4 regions of the Streptomyces sp. NPDC059247 genome follow, and region 3 is predicted to be linked to each of the others. Evidence: riboswitches for the same ligand, from Rfam matches in the RefSeq annotation. Region 3 holds a riboswitch; each other region holds the start of a gene.
What was found. Region 3 has a riboswitch for cobalamin ahead of ACFXGN_RS31370 (acyl-CoA thioesterase). Riboswitches for the same ligand answer to the same signal wherever they lie in the genome.
Positions count from the first base shown of each region.

Region 1 (4,504 bases), on a different contig from region 3:
CGACCCCGTACAGCCTGCCCGGGGTGCGCGGTGCGGTGCTCATGCCTGGATCTCCGCTTCGTGGGCGAGGGCGTTGAGGGCGGCGGCCGTCATGGCGCTGCCGCCGCGCCTGCCCCGGACGACGAGGTAGTCGAGGCCCAGGTCCTGGGCGGCGAGGGCGTCCTTGGACTCGGCGGCGCCGATGAACCCGACGGGTATGCCGAGGACGGCGGCCGGGCGGGGCCCGCCCTTCGCGACCATCTCCAGGAGGTGGAAGAGGGCGGTGGGCGCGTTGCCGATGGCGACGACGGAGCCTTCGAGGCGGTCCCGCCACAGTTCGAGGGCGGCGGCGGAGCGGGTGGTGCCAAGTTCGGCGGCGAGGCCCGGCACGGCCGGGTCGGAGAGCGCGCAGATCACCTCGTTGTCGGCGGGCAGCCGCTTGCGGGTGACGCCGCTGGCGACCATCTGGGCGTCGCAGAGGATCGGCGCCCCGGCGCGCAGCGCGGCGCGGGCGCGGGTGACGACGTCCGGGGAGTACGCGATGTCCTGGACGAGGTCGGTCATCCCGCAGGCGTGGATCATGCGCACCGCGACCTGGGCGATGTCGGCGGGCAGGCCCGAGAGGTCCGCCTCGGCGCGGATCGTGGCAAAGGACCGGCGGTAGATCTCCGCCCCGTCCTTCTCGTAGTCGAACATCGTGGTGCTCTCGCTCATCTCGTGTGGGTCGCCGGGTGGCGGGCCGCCGCGACGGCCTCGGACAGGGCGGCGCGGGGGGTGGGGACGCCGTCCACCAGGTAGGTGTCGTCACCGGTGGCGACGGCTTCGGTACGGGCGCCGTGCGGGTGCCCGCAGCGCCGGGCGCAGCCGGAGTAGTGCACCGGCAGCGGGCCCGGGGGCGCGGCGAGCGCGTCGGCCCGCACATCGGCGAGGGACTTGGCGCAGCCGGGCCGTCCGGTGCAGACGGTGACCCCGGCGCCGGGCGCGCCGGGCCGGGTGATCAGGCCGTGCGCGGCGAGCGCGGGCAGCCGCCCGGGGCCCGCGCCGACGACGACCGCGCCGCGCCAGGGCGTGAGCCGGACCTCGTCGGCGGGCAGCAGGGCCCGCAGTTGGGCGGCGGTGAGCCTGCCCAGCGGGGCGAGGACGTGCGGAGTGCCGCCGGGCAGCTCGCCCGGCGGGGGCGGCGGTGACACCGGCGGCGGGGGTACGGAGACGGGCCCGGCGGCGATCCCGGCGCGGGCCAGTGCTCCGGCCCAGTCCGGTGCGTGCGCCTCGGGCAGTTCCCGGGGGCGCCAGGCCCCGGTCCCGGCGGCGTCGGCGGCGTCGAGGAAGGCGAGGGCGGCGGCCAGGGCCGCCGGGACGGCGTCGGCGGCGCCGGTCCTGAAGGTCCGGGGGCCCAGCCGCAGCAGGGCGGTGCCGCCGGGCGCTGCGACCAAGGTCACATCGCCGCCGAGTCCGGCGACGTCTCCGCGCCCGTCGTCCAGGACGAACAGGAAGCGGCCGGAGAGCGCCACCGCGCGGGGCTCGGCGCACAGGGCGCGGTCCAGCGCGCGGGCCCACAACTGCACGTCGCCGTGGCCGAGTCCGTCGAGTCCCGCGGTGGGCGAGGCGACGATGTTGCGGACGCGTTCGTGCCGGGGGGAGGGCAGCAGGCCCGCCGGGGCGAGCCGGTCGGCGAGCGCGGACCCGCAGTCGTCCGGGAGGCCGCGCAGCTCCGCGTTGCCGCGCGAGGTGACGCTGATCCGGCCGTCGCCCAGGTCCTCCGCCGCCGCCGCCAGGACCTCCACCTGAGGGGCGGTCAGACGGCCCCCGGGGAGCCGGAGTCGGGCGAGACCGCCGTCGTCGGCGGAGTGCAGGCGCAGCGCTCCCGGGCACGCGTCGCCGCGGTCCCGGGTGCGGGGCGCGCCCGGCGCGGGCGGCGGGAGCGGGGTGGGCGGCATGGCGGCGAGCATACCGACGGGGGACCGGGCGGCCCCCGGGTGTGATCCGGGCGACTGCGACGCCGGGCCCGGCCCGCCGACGGCACGTTCTACTATGCAGACGGCATGGGGTCCCAGGACCCCGGGGAGGAAGCCCGGTGCGATTCCGGCGCGGTCCCGCCACTGTGAGCCCGCCCGGCACGATCGGGAGGGCGAGCCAGGAACTCCCGCCGTCCACACGACCACCCGGGGCGCGGACCACCCCGAGGAAGGCCTGCGTAGCCATGCTCCTGCTGCTGTCGCACTCCGACACCGACCTGCTCAGTGCCCGCGCGGCCGGCGGACCGGTGGAGTACCGCTTCGCCAACCCCGCCCGGCTCCCGCTGGCCGATCTGCCCGGTCTCCTGGAGGGCGCCGACCTCGTCGTCGTCCGCCTCCTGGGCGGGCTCCGCTCCTGGCAGGAGGGCCTGGACGCGGTCCGCGCCGCCGGACTGCCGGTGGTCGTCCTCAGCGGCGAACAGGCCCCCGACGCCCAGCTGATGGAGGCGTCCACCGTCCCCGTCGGCGTCGCCACCGAGGCCCACGCCTATCTCGCGCACGGCGGCCCGGCGAACCTGGAGCAGCTCGCCCGCTTCCTCTCCGACACCGTCCTGCTCACCGGCCACGGCTTCGAGGCCCCGGCCGGGGCCCCCACCTGGGGCCCGCTGGAGCGGACCGCCCGTACGACGGACGGCCCGACCGTCGCGGTGCTCTACTACCGCGCCCACCACATGAGCGGGAACACCGGCTTCGTCGACGCCCTGTGCGCGGCGGTCGAGGACGCGGGCGCACAGGCCCTCCCGCTGTACGTGGCGTCCCTGCGGGCCCCCGAGCCGGAGCTGCTCGACCGGCTGCGCACCGCCGACGCGATCGTCACCACGGTCCTCGCGGCGGGCGGCACCAAGCCGGCCGAGGCGCAGGCGGGCGGCGACGAGGAGGCCTGGGACGCGGGCGCGCTGGCCGGGCTCGACGTGCCGATCCTCCAGGCGCTCTGCCTGACCTCCTCGCGCGCCGCGTGGGAGGAGAGCGACGAGGGCCTGTCGCCGCTGGACGCGGCGAGCCAGGTCGCCGTCCCCGAGTTCGACGGGCGGCTCATCACCGTCCCGTTCTCCTTCAAGGAGATCGACGAGGACGGACTGCCCTCGTACGTCGCCGACCCCGAGCGGGCGGCCCGGGTCGCCGGGACCGCCGTACGGCACGCCCGGCTGCGGCACATCCCGAACGCCGACAAGAGGCTGGCGCTCGTCCTCTCCGCGTACCCGACGAAGCACTCCCGCATCGGCAACGCGGTCGGCCTCGACACCCCCGCCTCCGCCGTCTCCCTGCTGCGCCGTCTGATCGCCGAGGGGTACGACTTCGGGCCCGCCGACGAGCTGCCCGGTCTGGTCTCCGGCGACGGCGACGAGCTGATCTACGCGCTCATCGAGGCGGGCGGCCACGACCAGGACTGGCTGACCGAGGAGCAGTTGGCGAAGAACCCGGTCCGCATCCCGGCCGCCGACTACCGGCGGTGGTACGCGGAGCTCCCCGCCGGGCTGCGCGAGAGCGTCGAGGAGCACTGGGGGCCCGCCCCCGGCGAGATGTTCGTCGACCGCTCCCGCAACCCGGAGGGCGACATCGTCCTCGCCGCGCTGCGGCGCGGGAACCTCCTCGTCCTGATCCAGCCGCCGCGCGGCTTCGGCGAGAACCCGATCGCGATCTACCACGACCCTGACCTGCCGCCCTCGCACCACTACCTGGCGGCGTACCGGTGGATCGCGGCCCGCGCGGACGACGGCGGCTTCGGCGCCGACGCCATGGTCCACCTGGGCAAGCACGGCAACCTGGAGTGGCTGCCCGGCAAGAACGCGGGCCTGTCGGCCGCCTGCGGCCCCGACGCGGCCCTCGGCGACCTGCCGCTGGTCTACCCGTTCCTCGTCAACGACCCCGGCGAGGGCACCCAGGCCAAGCGGCGGGCGCACGCCACGCTCGTCGACCACCTGGTGCCGCCGATGGCCCGCGCCGACTCCTACGGCGACATCGCGCGCCTGGAGCAGCTCCTCGACGAGTACGCGCAGATCTCCTCCATGGACCCGGCGAAGCTGCCCGCGATCCGCGCCCAGATCTGGACGCTGATCCAGGCGGCCCGGCTCGACCACGACCTCGGTCTGGAGGAGCGTCCCGGGGACGACGGCTTCGACGACTTCCTGCTGCACGTCGACGGCTGGCTGTGCGAGGTCAAGGACGCCCAGATCCGTGACGGTCTGCACGTCCTGGGCGGCGCCCCGGCCGGTGAGGCCCGGGTCAACCTGGTCCTGTCCATCCTGCGGGCCCGGCAGATCTGGGGCGGCACGCAGGCGCTGCCCGGTCTGCGGGAGGCGCTGGGCCTGGACGAGTCGGCCGCGACCCGGACGACCGCCGACGAGGCGGAGGCGAAGGCCCGCGAGCTGGTCGAGGCGATGGAGGCGGCGGACTGGTCCGTGGACGCGGTCGCCCCGGTGGCCGCCGCGTACGGCCCCGACGTCCACGCGGTGCTGCGGTTCGCCTGCGAGCAGGTCGTGCCGCGCCTGGCCGCCACCACCGACGAACTC
Region 1 is NZ_JBHYZW010000002.1:402,504-407,007, forward strand. Features, by position in the region: gene ACFXGN_RS05730 (precorrin-2 C(20)-methyltransferase) at 1-43, opposite strand, end outside; gene ACFXGN_RS05735 (precorrin-8X methylmutase) at 40-675, opposite strand; gene ACFXGN_RS05740 (cobalamin biosynthesis protein CobG) at 690-1,928, opposite strand; cobalamin riboswitch at 2,001-2,145, shown strand; gene cobN (cobaltochelatase subunit CobN) at 2,180-4,504, shown strand, end outside.
Region 1: linked by a shared signal. The riboswitch ahead of cobN (cobaltochelatase subunit CobN) and the one ahead of ACFXGN_RS31370 (acyl-CoA thioesterase) in region 3 are both predicted to bind cobalamin.

Region 2 (4,504 bases), on a different contig from region 3:
CCGGACCAGGGCGTCGGCGAGTCCCCGCTCGCGCAGCCAGGCCAGCGCCCGGACCGTGCCCCGGGTGCCGGGCACGACGACGAGGTCCGCGTCGACGAGTTCCTCGGGCCGGTCGACGAACCGGACGACGACGCCCGGCTCGGCCGCCAGCGCGTCCACGTCCGTGAAGTTGGACATCAGCGGTACGGCGCAGACCGCGACCCGCAGCACGTCCGCGCCGACCGGCGGGGCGACGACCGACTCGCGGACCGTGCCGCGCAGCGAGACGCGCAGCCCGTCCTCCTCGTCGATGCCGAGGCCGTGCGCGTACGGCAGGACGCCGAAGGTGCGGCGGCCGGTCAGCCCGTGCAGCATGTCGAGGCCCGGTTCGAGGAGGCTCACATCGCCCCGGAACTTGTTCACCAGGTATCCGGCGACCAGTTCCTGGTCCTCGGGGGCCAGCAGCGCCGTCGTGCCGAAGAACTGGGCGAAGACCCCGCCCCGGTCGATGTCGCCGACCACCACGACGGGCAGCCGCGCGGCCCGCGCGACCCCCATGTTGACGATGTCGGTGCGCCGCAGATTGATCTCGGCGGGGCTGCCCGCGCCCTCGCAGATCACCGCGTCGTAGGTGCTCCGCAGCTCCTCCAGGCAGGCCATCACCGGCTCGAACAGCTCCTTCTGCCGTCCGCCGTGGTAGCCCCGGGCGCTCATCTCGCCCACCGGCCGGCCCATCAGGACGACCTGGCTGGAGCGGTCGCCGCCCGGCTTGAGGAGCACCGGGTTCATCAGCGCCGTCGGCTCCACCCGGGCGGCCTGCGCCTGCATGGCCTGGGCCCGGCCTATCTCGGCGCCCTCGCGGGTCACGAAGGAGTTCAGGGACATGTTCTGTCCCTTGAACGGCGCCACCTTCAGGCCCTCGCGGACCAGCCAGCGGCAGATCCCGGCCGTCACGACGCTCTTCCCGGCGTCGGACGTCGTACCGGCGACCAGCAGCCCCCCACCCCTCACTTCGTCCTCCGCTTCACGGTGTCGGTCAGTATCCGGCCGCCCACGCAGACGGCCAGGGTGAGCGCGGTGACCCGGCGGGACAGCCGGACCGCCCGTTCGATGTCGGGCACCTCGACGGCCCGGCCCGTCGCGTTGAGCACCGGCCGGTGCTCGACCCGGCCGCCGTACGCGAGGGTGCCGCCGAGCCGTACGCCGAGCGCGCCCGCGAAGGACGCCTCGACGGGGCCCGCGTTGGGGCTGGGGTGGCGCGCCGCGTCCGCCCGCCAGGCCCGTACGGACCCGCGCGGGTCCCCGCCCGCGACGGTGGCGAGGACGGCCGTCAGCCGGGCGCCGGGCCAGCCCGCGAGGTCGTCGAGCCGGGCCGAGGCCCAGCCGAAGCGGCGGTGCCGCGCGGACTTGTGGCCGACCATCGCGTCCAGGGTGTTGACGGCACGGAAGCCGAGCAGCCCCGGCACGCCCGCGACCGCGCCCCAGAACAGGGCGCCGACCACGGCGTCGGAGGTGTTCTCGGCGACGGACTCGACGACGGCGCGGGCCATCGCGGGCCCGTCCAGGGACTGCGGGTCGCGCCCGCACAGGTGCGGCAGCCGCTCCCGGGCCACCTCCAGGTCCCCGGCGGCCAGCGCCCCGCCGATCGCGCGGGCCTCCCGGCCCAGGGTCGTCCCGCCGACCACGGCCCAGACGGAGACGGCGGTGAGGGCGACGGCGGCGGACGGCCGGTTCCGCACGGTCCGCGCGGCGAGGGCGCCCAGGGCCGCGGCGGTCCCGGCGCAGACGGCGGTGTGCAGGGTGCCCCAGCCCCGGTGGTCGTGGTGGAGGCGGTCCTCGACGGCGGCGGCGGCCCGGCCGAACGCGGCGACGGGATGGCCCCTCCGGGGGTCGCCGACGAGCAGGTCCACGGCGAGACCGGCGGCGGCGCCGCACGCGAACACACCGGTGGTACTGGGGCGGCCGGGCATGGCGCTCCGTCCTCACTCAGGGTCCGCGCCCTGGATCGACGTCACCGGCGGCGAGAGTTCCTGGCTCCCGGACCCCTCGGATCCGGTCACAGTGGCGGGACCGCGCCGGATTCGCACCGGACTTCCTCTTCTGCCGCCGTCTTGGCCCCGGCAGTCCACCACGCCCCGAGAACAGCCGTCAACTCACCTTGACCTGCGACGGGTCACTGTGCGGAGCACCACAGACACGGCCCGGACGCGCGGAGGCCGGGTGGCCGCACACGAGGTGCGGCCACCCGGCCTCCGGGGGGCGTGGACCGTCAGGCGACGATCAGGTAGATGCCGTACGACACGGCCGCCACGCACAGGGCGAAGCAGGCGTAGGCGCCGGTGCGGGCCAGGACGGCGGAGCCGCCCCGGGCGGCGGCCTGCTCCTGCTTGGAGAGGCCGACGATGCCGAGGGTGAAGAGGCCCACGAGGGCGAGCGTGGCCACGAGGCTGACTCCGAACACGGAGCCGAGGGCCGCCCAGTCGATCTTCATGTCGTTCGTTCCTTACACCGCTGCGGCGGAGGCCGGGGGAGCGGACGGGTCGATGGGGGCCGGGGCCGGGATGGTCGTCTTCAGGTCCGCGTCCGTGACGGCGGCGAAGGAGCCGGCCGGCGGCGGCGGGGTGACGGCGGCCATCGCGGTGGTCACCACGCCCGCGGGCTCCGCCGGGGCGTCGGACTCGACCTCGTTGACGTTGTGGTGGTCGACCGGCTTGCGGCGGGACAGCACCCAGATGTAGGCCGAGCCGCCGACCAGGACGGCCGCGGTGGCGGCGATGCCCCAGGGGCCCTGCTTGGTGAGGAACTCGGCACCGGCGCCGACCAGACCCGCGGCGGGCAGGGTCAGGCCCCAGGCGACGAACATCCGGGTCGCGGTCGACCAGCGGACGACACCGCCCTTGCGGCCGAGACCGGCACCCATCACGGCACCCGAGCAGGACTGGGTGGTGGAGAGGGAGAAGCCGAGGTGCGAGGAGGCCAGGATGACCGTCGCGGCGCTGGTCTGGGCGGTGAAGCCCTGCTGCGGCTGGAGGTCGGTGAGGCCCTTGCCCATGGTGCGGATGATGCGCCAGCCGCCGAGGTAGGTGCCGAGGGCGATCGCGACACCGGCGGAGACGATGACCCAGAAGGGCGGGTTGGCACCGGGGGCGACGACGCCCTGGGTGACCAGCGCCAGGGTGATGATGCCCATCGTCTTCTGGGCGTCGTTGGTGCCGTGGGCCAGCGAGACGAGACCGGCGGAGGCGATCTGGCCGACCCGGTAGCCCTTGGCGGTGTGCTTCTGCTCGGTCTTCGCGCCGATCTTGTACGTCAGGCGGGTCGCCAGCATCGCGGCGAGACCGGCGACGAGCGGGGCGGCGATGGCCGGGATCAGCACCTTGGTGATGATCGTCGGGCCGTTCACGGCCGACCAGCCGGCCGACATGACCGCGGCGCCGATGAGGCCGCCGAAGAGGGCGTGGGAGGAGCTGGACGGCAGGCCCAGGAGCCAGGTCAGCAGGTTCCACAGGATCGCGCCGACCAGCGCGGCGAAGATCACCTCTGTTCGGATGCCCTCTTCGTTGATGATCCCGCCGGAGATCGTCTTGGCGACCTCCACGGACAGGAACGCGCCGACGAGGTTGAGCACGGCGGACATGGCCACCGCCGTCTTGGGCTTGAGCGCACCGGTCGAGATGGTCGTGGCCATCGCGTTCGCGGTGTCGTGGAAACCGTTCGTGAAATCGAACACGAGAGCTGTCACGACCACAATGGCGAGCAGCAGCGTGATGTGTTCCATTTACCCAGGCAATCGTTTGACGTCAGTGGCCAGCCGAACGTAAGCAACCTGGGTGAACGGAAGGTGAACTGGGTAGGGCGCGACGGTGTCTCTATCCGGTGTCAACAGATTCCGTTTATGGCTCCGGAGCACCCGCTGTCCACGATGCGGTCACCCCGCAACCCCGGGTAATCCCGGACGACACCGGGCACGTACGACCTGTCCCGGTTCCACCCCCGCCACCCGGTTCCGCTCCCCGGACCGGATCATCCGACCGGGGGACCCCCCTGAGGAGACCCATGTCACTCCCCCGGGGGACCCCGGGACCGCTCCCCGGACCCCCGGTCGGCCCCGTCCGGTGGCAGCCCGCCGCCACCCTGCCGAGACTGGGAACGTGCGCCCGGCTACAGCGACGGCAGCGGCCGTCACCACCCTGCTCGGTGTCGGCGCGGTCGCGGTCGCGGCCGGCCGGTACGCCAGCGATGCCGTCCTCAAGGCACCGTCCGGACGTCCCCTGCCCGGGGAACCCCGGCTGACCGTGCACGCCACCGGTCCCGGACAGATCACCCTCACCCGCGACCTCGCCTCACTGCGCCCCGGCACCTACGGCATCGAGGGCCACGGCCTGCACGCCGTCGTCGGCCCCGTCCTCGACCATGTCCCGCACACCGCCGACACCGTCGTCCGGCGCCTGGAACGGGTCGAGCTGGGCGTCGTCGCCCCCGGAGTCCGCGTCCGCCTCACCCCCCAGCTCCACCGGGGCACCCC
Region 2 is NZ_JBHYZW010000003.1:58,667-63,170, reverse strand. Features, by position in the region: gene ACFXGN_RS07390 (cobyric acid synthase) at 1-990, opposite strand, end outside; gene ACFXGN_RS07385 (cobalamin biosynthesis protein) at 987-1,949, opposite strand; cobalamin riboswitch at 1,981-2,124, opposite strand; gene ACFXGN_RS07380 (hypothetical protein) at 2,249-2,470, opposite strand; gene ACFXGN_RS07375 (anion permease) at 2,483-3,757, opposite strand; gene ACFXGN_RS07370 (alpha/beta hydrolase) at 4,131-4,504, shown strand, end outside.
Region 2: linked by a shared signal. The riboswitch ahead of ACFXGN_RS07385 (cobalamin biosynthesis protein) and the one ahead of ACFXGN_RS31370 (acyl-CoA thioesterase) in region 3 are both predicted to bind cobalamin.

Region 3 (4,504 bases):
TTGGCGGCCAGTTCGTCGGCGATGGCGTCGGTGCCCCGGGAGAGGCCCGTGGCCAGGGTGACGGTCTCGGCGGTCTTCTGCCGGGCGAAGGCGAGCCAGCGCAGGATCTGCGGGTCGACGTCCTTCTCCGCCGTCGCGTCGAGCGGCACGTGGAGCAGCGAGCAGGAGGCGGAGACGTCCACGCGGTCCGCGAGACCGAGGAGGGTGCCGAGGGTGGTGAGGGACTTCTGCAGGTCGTCGGCCCAGACGTTGCGGCCGTCGACCACGCCCGCGACGAGCCGCTTCCCCGGCAGACCGCCGACGGCGGCGAGTCCGGCCAGATTGGCGGCGGCGGGCCCGGTGAAGTCCAGGGCGAGCCCCTCCACGGGCGCCTTGGCGAGGACCGGGAGGGCGTCGCCGAGCCGGTCGAAGTAGGAGGCGACGAGGATCTTCGGCCGGTCCTCGACGGCGCCGAGGTCACGGTAGGCGCGGGCGGCGGTGTTCAGGTCGGCGGGCGTGCGGTCCTGCACGAGGGCGGGCTCGTCGAGCTGCACCCATTCCGCGCCCGCCGCGCGCAGGTCCGCGAGGACCTCGGCGTACACGGGCAGGAGCCGGTCCAGGAGGGTCAGCGGCTGGAAGTCCTCGGCCACCCCGGGGGCGGGCTTGGCGAGGAGCAGGTAGGTGACCGGTCCGACCAGGACGGGACGAGCGGTCAGACCCAGGGCGAGGGCCTCCCGCAGCTCCGCGACCTGCTTGCCGGAGTCCGCGACGAAGACGGTGTCGGGCCCCAGCTCGGGCACCAGGTAGTGGTAGTTGGTGTCGAACCACTTGGTCATCTCCAGCGGGGCGACGTCCTGGGTGCCGCGGGCCATGGCGAAGTAGCCGTCGGTGGCGTCGGCGGCCACGGCGTCCCGGTGCCGGGCGGGGACCGCGCCCACCATCACGGTGGTGTCCAGGACGTGGTCGTAGAACGAGAAGTCACCGGTCGGCACCTCGGCGATGCCCGCCCCGGAGAGTTCGAGCCAGTTCGCCCGGCGCAGTCCCGCGGCGGTGGCGTGCAGGGCGTCGGCGGTGACCCGGCCCTTCCAGTAGCCCTCGACCGCCTTCTTGAGTTCACGGTCACGGCCCTGCCGGGGGTAGCCGTACACGGTGGCGCGCGCGGCCGGGGCCGCTGACTTCGTGGTCACGGAGATCTCCTTCACGAGATGGATCCCTGAGGTCCGGAGACCTGACGAGACACGGAAGGAGTGACCGGAAACGGAGGGACGCGCGCGTGCACGGCATGGCACGGCTGTCCGCCCGTATGGTCGCCGACCCGCCCTCGAGGTCACCGGATGACCGCGCGCGGAATCGTCCGCGTGCGGGCAACGGGCAGGTCTTCGGACTCGCGGGCGCGTTCTCCCTGGGGGAGTTCACCTAGTGGCCGTCGCTTCCCAGGTCCGGTCTCGGATCCAGTGCGTATGACGGCGGTCGTTCCCGCTCACCGCTGCGGGGCAGTCCCGGATTCCCACCGGGTTCCCTCTTGCGACGCCCCCGTCTGGCGGACGGGGCGAACCAGCTGCACGCGCCAGGGTACGGGGCGCGCCGGGCGTGCGCCGGATGTTGTCCGAATCCCGGACGGTCCTGTCCTGATCCGTATCCCGGACGTTCCTGACCCGGTCCGTGCGGCACGGGGCCGCGGTCCCCGGAGGAACGGCGGCCCCGTCCCCCTCAGGACAGGCCGGGCAGCGCCGTGACGAGGGCGGGCACGGGACGCGGACCGCCGTCCGCGTCGATCGCCACGAAGGTGAGGAAGGCCGTGGCCACTTCGGTGACGGGACCGGAGTCGTTCCAGCGTTCGGCGGTCACCCGCACGCCGACGGTCATGGAGGTCCGTCCGGCCCGTTCGAGCCCGGCTTCCACGCTCAGCAGGTCCCCGGCCCGTACGGGGGCAAGGAACGTCATCCGGTCGACGGACGCGGTCACGGCGGGCCCGCCGGCGTGCCGCCCTGCGGAGGCCGCGGCGGCGTCGTCGATGAGCTTCATCATCACCCCGCCGTGGATGGTGCCGTACAGATTGGTGTCGTGGTCGCTCATGATGTGGGCGAGGACCACCCGGGAGTCGTCCGGGGTCTTCTCCGTACGGGGAACGGGAGTACGGGCGGGGCTGGTGTCGGTGGGATCTGCGGCAAGGCCGGTGACGGCGGGATCTGCCACGTCAACTCTCCTTCGCGAGTCGCGGCTCGGCGGTTCCGCGCGCACGGGGTGTCCGGGGCGCGGACAGCGGGCAGGTCTTCGGACTCGCGGGCGCGTTCTCCCGTGGGGGAGTTCACCTAGTGGCCGTCGCTTCCCAGGTCCGGTCTCGGACCCAGTGCGTAATGACGGCGGTCGTTCCCGCTCACCGCTGCGGGGCAGTCCCGGATTCCCACCGGGTTCCCTCTTGCGACGCCCCCGTCTGGCGGACGGGGCGAACCAGCTGCACGCGCCAGCCTACGTGCCGTCCACCACGGGGCGGTCCGGGCGAGCGAGGGCGGACGCCCCCGCAGGACCGGTGCGGAGCCGGGACGGATCCCGCCGCCATGGCCACGGCGGGGACCGGCTTCTCTCCGGAGACCCCGCCGAGCAGCGGCCGACCGGCCCGCCTGTCCGGCGGACCTGCGCACGGCCGGACCGGCGCTACCCCAGACCCGAGGCCCTCAGGACGGAGCGGGTCGTCTCGGTGTCGACGCGGAGCGCGAGCCGTGCCAGGTCGGCCGTCCCGTGGGCCAGGGTCCCCCGCCTCCGGGCCGCCAGCGCGGCGGACTCGATCCTCAGCCACAGGACCGGATTGTCCAGGAGGACCCGCAGGTCCACCTCGGCCCACACGCCCTCCCCGTCGCGCAGCCGCAGCCGCCGGGCGGTGCCCGTCGGCCACGCGACCGCCGTGAGCCGGTCGGTGCGGACCGTCCTGGTGACCCACGGCCCCCGGACCGTCAGCAGCCCCGGCGCCAGGCTGACCCGGGCGGGCAGCAGGACCACGAACAGCAGCGCCGACAGCGTGATCCAGCCGAGGGCGTGGGACAGCGGCAGCCCGTACGCCCCGGCGTCGACGCCCAGGGACGTCCCCAGCAGAAGGCCCGCGCAGACGGCCGCCGCACGGGCCTCGCCCGGCCATCCCCTGTCGTGCAGGACGCCGGAGGAGGCACCGGGTACGGGGGCGGGGCCGGGAGCGGGGGTACGGACGGGAGGCTGCATGGCGCCGACGCTAGGACCCCGGAGCACCCCGACCGGCCCGGGGCAACGCGGTGTTTACGCGGCGGCGGGCAGATTTGACGCCCCGCTGACGGTGGTGGCGGTGAAGGGCCCGGTCGAGTGGTGGACGTACTCCCGGACCAGCCGGAAACCGGCCGACCAGCCGAGCAGACGGCTCGCCCGGTTCTCCCGCGAGCAGCTCCAGGTCGCGGTGTGCCCGCGCGCGGCGACATCGGCGGTCAGGCCCTCGACACAGGCGAGGCCGAGGTGCTGCCGCCGCTCCCCGGGGGCGGTGGCGCAGGCCACGTCCTCGTACCGGCTCCCGGTGAACCGGGCGCACGCCACGGCGAGGACCCGGCCCTTGCGGAAGGCCGCCCAGGCGTGCCCCGAGGCGGCGAGCGCGGCCGGGCCGCCCCAGGTCGCGTGGACGCGGTCGAGGTCGGGGGCGCCCGCGACGAGTGCGCGGGCGTCCCCGGCCGCCAGCCGACGGACCGTCACCCCGCGCGGCAGGCGCGGCGCCATCCCGGGCTCGCGGTGCACGTACAGCATCCGGTCCCAGGGGTGCAGGCGGTCGAACGCGGCGGCGAGCACCGGCAGGAACCGCGCCGACGCCTCCACGTGGTGACCGGCCAGCGGCGCCAGGTCCGCAGGGACGAGCGCGGTCGGGTCACCGGCCAGGAGGGCGTGGCCGCCGCAGGTGACGGCGACGACCCGAGGACGCGCCGGACGGTCGGTCCACCAGGAGCCCTGCCGGGTGGCGATGACGTGCTCGGCCAGCGCACCCGTCCCCGGCGCACCGGAGACGAACGCCCGTGCGGGAGCGGGGGGTTGATGAGCGGGGTGCGGGATCACGATGCCTCCAGGGGTACGGGGGAGGGGGCGGCCCGCCCGGGGGAGGGCGGGGGCCGCCCCGGGCGGGTCGGCCGGGGCGAGGTGCCCGGGTCCGGTGGGGCCGACCGGGGCGGGCGGCCAGGGTCGGTCCGGACGGGGCGAGGTGCCCGGGTCCGGCGGGCGGCCCGTGTCGGTCCGGGCGGGGCGGTCCTCGCCCCGTGGGGCGGGGCGGGGGCGGGGTGGTTCGCTTCGGCGGGGCCGGTTCCGTCCGGGCGGCGCACCCGGTCGGGCCGGTGCGGGCGGGGGCCGCCCGCCCGGTGGGTCGGCCCCCCGCCGGTCCCGCGGCCGTGGTTCGCCCCCTTCTCGCGGCGGGCCTTCTCCTCACGGGCGCGGGGACCTGCGGGTGCCTCCCTCAGGCGGGGTGGCCGACGAGGTGCCCGGCGAGCTTGCCGAGGCGCTTCACCGTGCGTTCCTCGGTGGCGGC
Region 3 is NZ_JBHYZW010000034.1:23,983-28,486, forward strand. Features, by position in the region: gene metE (5-methyltetrahydropteroyltriglutamate--homocysteine S-methyltransferase) at 1-1,166, opposite strand, end outside; cobalamin riboswitch at 1,353-1,503, opposite strand; gene ACFXGN_RS31370 (acyl-CoA thioesterase) at 1,690-2,175, opposite strand; cobalamin riboswitch at 2,248-2,400, opposite strand; gene ACFXGN_RS31375 (hypothetical protein) at 2,635-3,192, opposite strand; gene ACFXGN_RS31380 (GNAT family N-acetyltransferase) at 3,247-4,041, opposite strand; gene ACFXGN_RS31385 (SDR family NAD(P)-dependent oxidoreductase) at 4,433-4,504, opposite strand, start outside.

Region 4 (4,504 bases), on a different contig from region 3:
CCTGCTGGACGGGGATGGTGGCCGGGGCGGCGGCCGACGCCTGGGCGGCGCGGGCGATCCGGGTCGCCGGGCGCGAACGCAGGTAGTACGTGGTCTTCAGACCCTGCTTCCAGGCGTACGCGTACATCGACGACAGCTTGCCGATGGTGGGCGTCTCCAGGAACAGGTTCAGCGACTGCGACTGGTCCAGGAACGGGGTCCGGGCGGCGGCCATGTCGATCAGACCGCGCTGCGGGATCTCCCAGGCGGTGCGGTACAGCTCGCGCACCTCGGCCGGGACCCAGGTGAAGTCGGCGATCGAGCCGTTGGAGTCGCGCAGCGCCTCACGGGTCTGCGCGTCCCACACGCCGAGCTTCTTCAGCTCGGTGACCAGGTACGAGTTGACCTGGAGGAACTCGCCGGACAGCGTCTCGCGCTTGAACAGGTTGGAGACCTGCGGCTCGATGCACTCGTAGACACCGGCGATCGACGCGATGGTCGCGGTCGGCGCGATGGCGAGGAGGAGGCTGTTGCGCATCCCGGTGGCGGCGATCCGCGCGCGCAGCGCCGTCCAGCGCTCCGGCCAGTTCAGCTCCACGTCGTAGTGGTCCGGGTGCAGCACGCCCCGGGCGGTACGGGTGGCCTCCCAGGCGGGGACCGGACCGTTGCGCTCGGCGAGGTCGGCGGACGCCTCGTACGCGGCGAGCATGATCCGCTCGGCGATCCGGGTGGAGAGCGCGCGGGCCTCGGGGGAGTCGAACGGCAGCTTCAGCTGGAAGAAGACGTCCTGGAGGCCCATCGCGCCCAGGCCCACCGGCCGCCAGCGGGCGTTGGAGCGGCCCGCCTGCTCGGTCGGGTAGAAGTTGATGTCGACGACCCGGTCGAGGAAGGTGACGGCCGTGCGGACGGTGGCGTCCAGCCGCTCCCAGTCGATGCCGCCGTCGGCGACGAACGAGCCGAGGTTGACCGAGCCGAGGTTGCAGACGGCGGTCTCGCCGTCGTCGGTGACCTCCAGGATCTCCGTGCAGAGGTTGGAGGAGTGGACGGTGTGACCGGGCAGGGCGGTCTGGTTGGCCGTCCGGTTCGAGGCGTCCTTGAAGGTCATCCAGCCGTTGCCGGTCTGGGCCAGGGTCCGCATCATCCGGCCGTACAGGTCACGGGCGGGCATGGTCTTGCGGGCCAGGCCCGCCGCCTCGGCCTTGCGGTAGGCGGCGTCGAACTCCTCGCCCCACAGGTCGACCAGCTCGGGCACGTCCGCCGGGGAGAACAGCGACCACTCGGCGTCCGCGTTGACCCGGCGCATGAACTCGTCCGGGATCCAGTGCGCCAGGTTCAGGTTGTGGGTGCGGCGCTGGTCCTCGCCGGTGTTGTCGCGGAGCTCCAGGAACTCCTCGATGTCGGCGTGCCAGGTCTCCAGGTAGACGGCGGCGGCGCCCTTGCGGCGACCGCCCTGGTTCACGGCGGCGACGGAGGCGTCGAGGGTCTTCAGGAACGGCACGATGCCGTTGGAGTGCCCGTTGGTGCCGCGGATCAGCGAGCCCCGGGCGCGGATGCGGGAGTACGAGAGGCCGATGCCACCCGCGTGCTTGGAGAGCCGCGCCACCTGGTGGTAGCGGTCGTAGATGGAGTCCAGCTCGTCCTGGGGGGAGTCCAGGAGGTAGCAGGAGGACATCTGCGGGTGGCGGGTGCCGGAGTTGAAGAGCGTCGGGGAGGACGGCAGGTAGTCGAGGCGGCTCATCAGACCGTAGAGGGCCGCGACCTCGTCGAGGGCGCGGGAGCCGTCGTCCTCGGCGAGACCGCAGGCCACGCGCAGCATGAAGTGCTGGGGGGTCTCGATCACCTTGCGGGTGATCGGGTGGCGCAGCAGGTAGCGCGAGTAGAGGGTCCGCAGGCCGAAGTAGCCGAAGCGGTCGTCGCCCGCCGGGTCGATCGTCGCGTCGAGCCGGTCGGCGTGGGCGGCGACGAGGTCGGCGGTGCGGTCGGCGATCAGGCCCTCGCGGTGGCCGACGGCCACGGACGCGGAGAAGGCGACGGAACCCTGGGAGGCGGCCTCGTCGGCGATGGTGATCGTCAGGAGCCGGGCGGCGAGCCGGGAGTACGCGGGGTCCTCGGCGATCAGCCCGGCAGCCGCCTCGGTGGCCAGCTCGCGCAGCTCCGCCTCGTCCGCGGCGGCGCTGCGACCGCGGAGCGCGGCGGCGGCGACCTTGCCGGGGTCGGTGTCGGGGAGGTCGGCGGTGAGGGCGGTCAGGGTCCGCAGCAGTACGGTCCCGGGGGCGTCGCTCTCGATCGCGGAAGCCTCGGCGGACGCCGGATGGGCGGGCGCGATGGTCACGTGGGGGCTCTCCCTCGCTCGGCTCGGGGCCGCGGCGGGAAGGCGGGCGGACGGCTTTCCGGGCAGGCCGGAGGCGCCGCGTCCACCGGCCCATTCCGCGAGGCCCGGACGTCTGTGGCACCCGGAACGGACGGACCGGGCGCACTGCCGGCAGGTCTTCGGACTCACGTCGTGCGGACGTCGTATCCGTACGAAGCACACCGTTGCGGGACAGTTCCGGATTCGCGCCGGATTCCCCTGCGTCGACAGCGAGCACGAGCATACATGTGGGGGGCGCCGCTTGCGGCACCCCCCACATGTTGTGTCGCGCCGTGGCCTCAGAACTCCAGGGCGTAGGTGCGCAGGAGGTGGTCGGAGACCGGCGCCCAGTCCCGTTCGGGGGTGCGGACGAAGCCCATCCGTTCGTAGATCCGGTGGGCGGAGACCATGAGGTCGGCCGTGGAGAGCACCAGCCGGACGCATCCGGGGAGGGCCCGCGCCCGGTCGGCGCAGGCCCGGACGAGGGCCTCGCCGACGCCCCTGCCCCGGGCGTCCGGGGCGACCACGAGCATCCGGAACTCGGCCTCGCCCGCGACGGCGATGTCCGCCCAGGGGGTGCCGCCGGGGGCGAAGGTCACTCCGCCGACGATCCGGCCGTCGGCGTCGACGGCGACGAGGACCTCGGCCTCGCGGGCCCGCCGGGCGGTGTCGCGGAGCACGTCCAGATAGAAGTCGTCCTCGCCGTGCAGCAGCAGCCCGTCGTTCAGATAGGTCAGCCCGGTGAGGTCGCCGAGCTCCGCGTGTTCCTCGGGCCGTACCGCCCTGATCGTGAAGTCCATGGAGGCAGTGTGCCTCCCCGGGGGCACGGGGGAGGGGCCCGGGTTCCCTCGCGGGAGTCCCGGGCCCCTCGGGCGCGGCGGCGGGTCGGTGGCCTCCGGTCGATGGCTTCCGGTCAGTTGCTTCCGGTCGATGGCCTCCGGTCAATGGTTTCCGGTCAGTGGCCTCCGGCGCCGACCGGCGGGAGGTCCTTGACGCCGCGGTCGCCCGCGTCGGCCGTGTAGTCGCCCGGGGAGGTCTCGTCGACGCCGTCGGGGGCCTTGAGGGCCTTGAGGACGAAGGTGAGGACCACGGTCACGAGGAGGTTGAGGACGAAGGCGGTGAGGCCGATGTAGCCGATCTCGCCGATGCCGGGTATCTCCGCGGAGGAGCCGCCGAAGTGCTTCTGGGTGGGGCTGGCGACGCCGTACGCGGCGACCGTGCCGTAGACCATGCCGACGGCCCAGCCCCCGAGCAGGGCCCAGCGGTGGAACCAGCGGGTGAACAGGCCGCCGACCAGGGCCGGGAAGGTCTGCAGGATCCAGATGCCGCCGAGCAGCTGGAAGTTGATCGCGACCGTCTTGTCCATGGTGAGGACGAAGGCGAGGGCGCCGACCTTGACCAGGAGGGAGACCAGCTTGGAGATCTTGGTCTCCTGGGCGGGGGTCGCGTCCGGTCTGATGAAGTCCTTGTAGATGTTGCGGGTGAAGAGGTTGGCGGCGGCGATGGACATGATCGCGGCCGGGACGAGCGCGCCGATGCCGATGGCGGCGAACGCGACGCCCGCGAACCAGTCGGGGAACATCGTCTCGAAGAGCTGCGGGATGGCGAGCTGGCCGTTCTTCACCTGGATGCCCGCGGCGATGGCCATGAAGCCGAGCAGCGCGAGCAGGCCCAGCATCAGCGAGTACAGCGGCAGGATGGTGGTGTTGCGGCGGATGACCTCGCGGCTCTTCGACGACAGCGTCGCCGTGATGGAGTGCGGGTACATGAAGAGCGCGAGCGCCGAGCCGAGCGCGAGCGTCGCGTACGTCCACTGGCCCGCCTCGCCGGGCACCAGCGTGCCGCGCGGCTTGTCGGTGGCCGGGTTGGTCTGCGCGTACGCCTCGCCCGCCCTGGCGAAGATCTCGTCGAAGCCGCCCAGCTTGATCGGGATGTAGATGATCGCCACCGCGATGACGAGGTAGATCAGGGTGTCCTTGACGAAGGCGATCAGCGCGGGGGCGCGCAGCCCGGAGGAGTAGGTGTACGCGGCGAGGACGCCGAAGGCGATGAGCAGCGGCAGGTCCTTGACGAACCAGTGGGTGGTCTCGCCGCCGCCGAGGCCCATCACGTCCAGGACGGCCTGGATGCCGACGAGCTGGAGCGCGATGTACGGCATGGTGGCGAGGATGCCGG
Region 4 is NZ_JBHYZW010000004.1:354,944-359,447, reverse strand. Features, by position in the region: gene ACFXGN_RS11485 (ribonucleoside-diphosphate reductase subunit alpha) at 1-2,311, opposite strand, end outside; cobalamin riboswitch at 2,443-2,580, opposite strand; gene ACFXGN_RS11480 (GNAT family N-acetyltransferase) at 2,629-3,129, opposite strand; gene mctP (monocarboxylate uptake permease MctP) at 3,285-4,504, opposite strand, start outside.
Region 4: linked by a shared signal. The riboswitch ahead of ACFXGN_RS11485 (ribonucleoside-diphosphate reductase subunit alpha) and the one ahead of ACFXGN_RS31370 (acyl-CoA thioesterase) in region 3 are both predicted to bind cobalamin.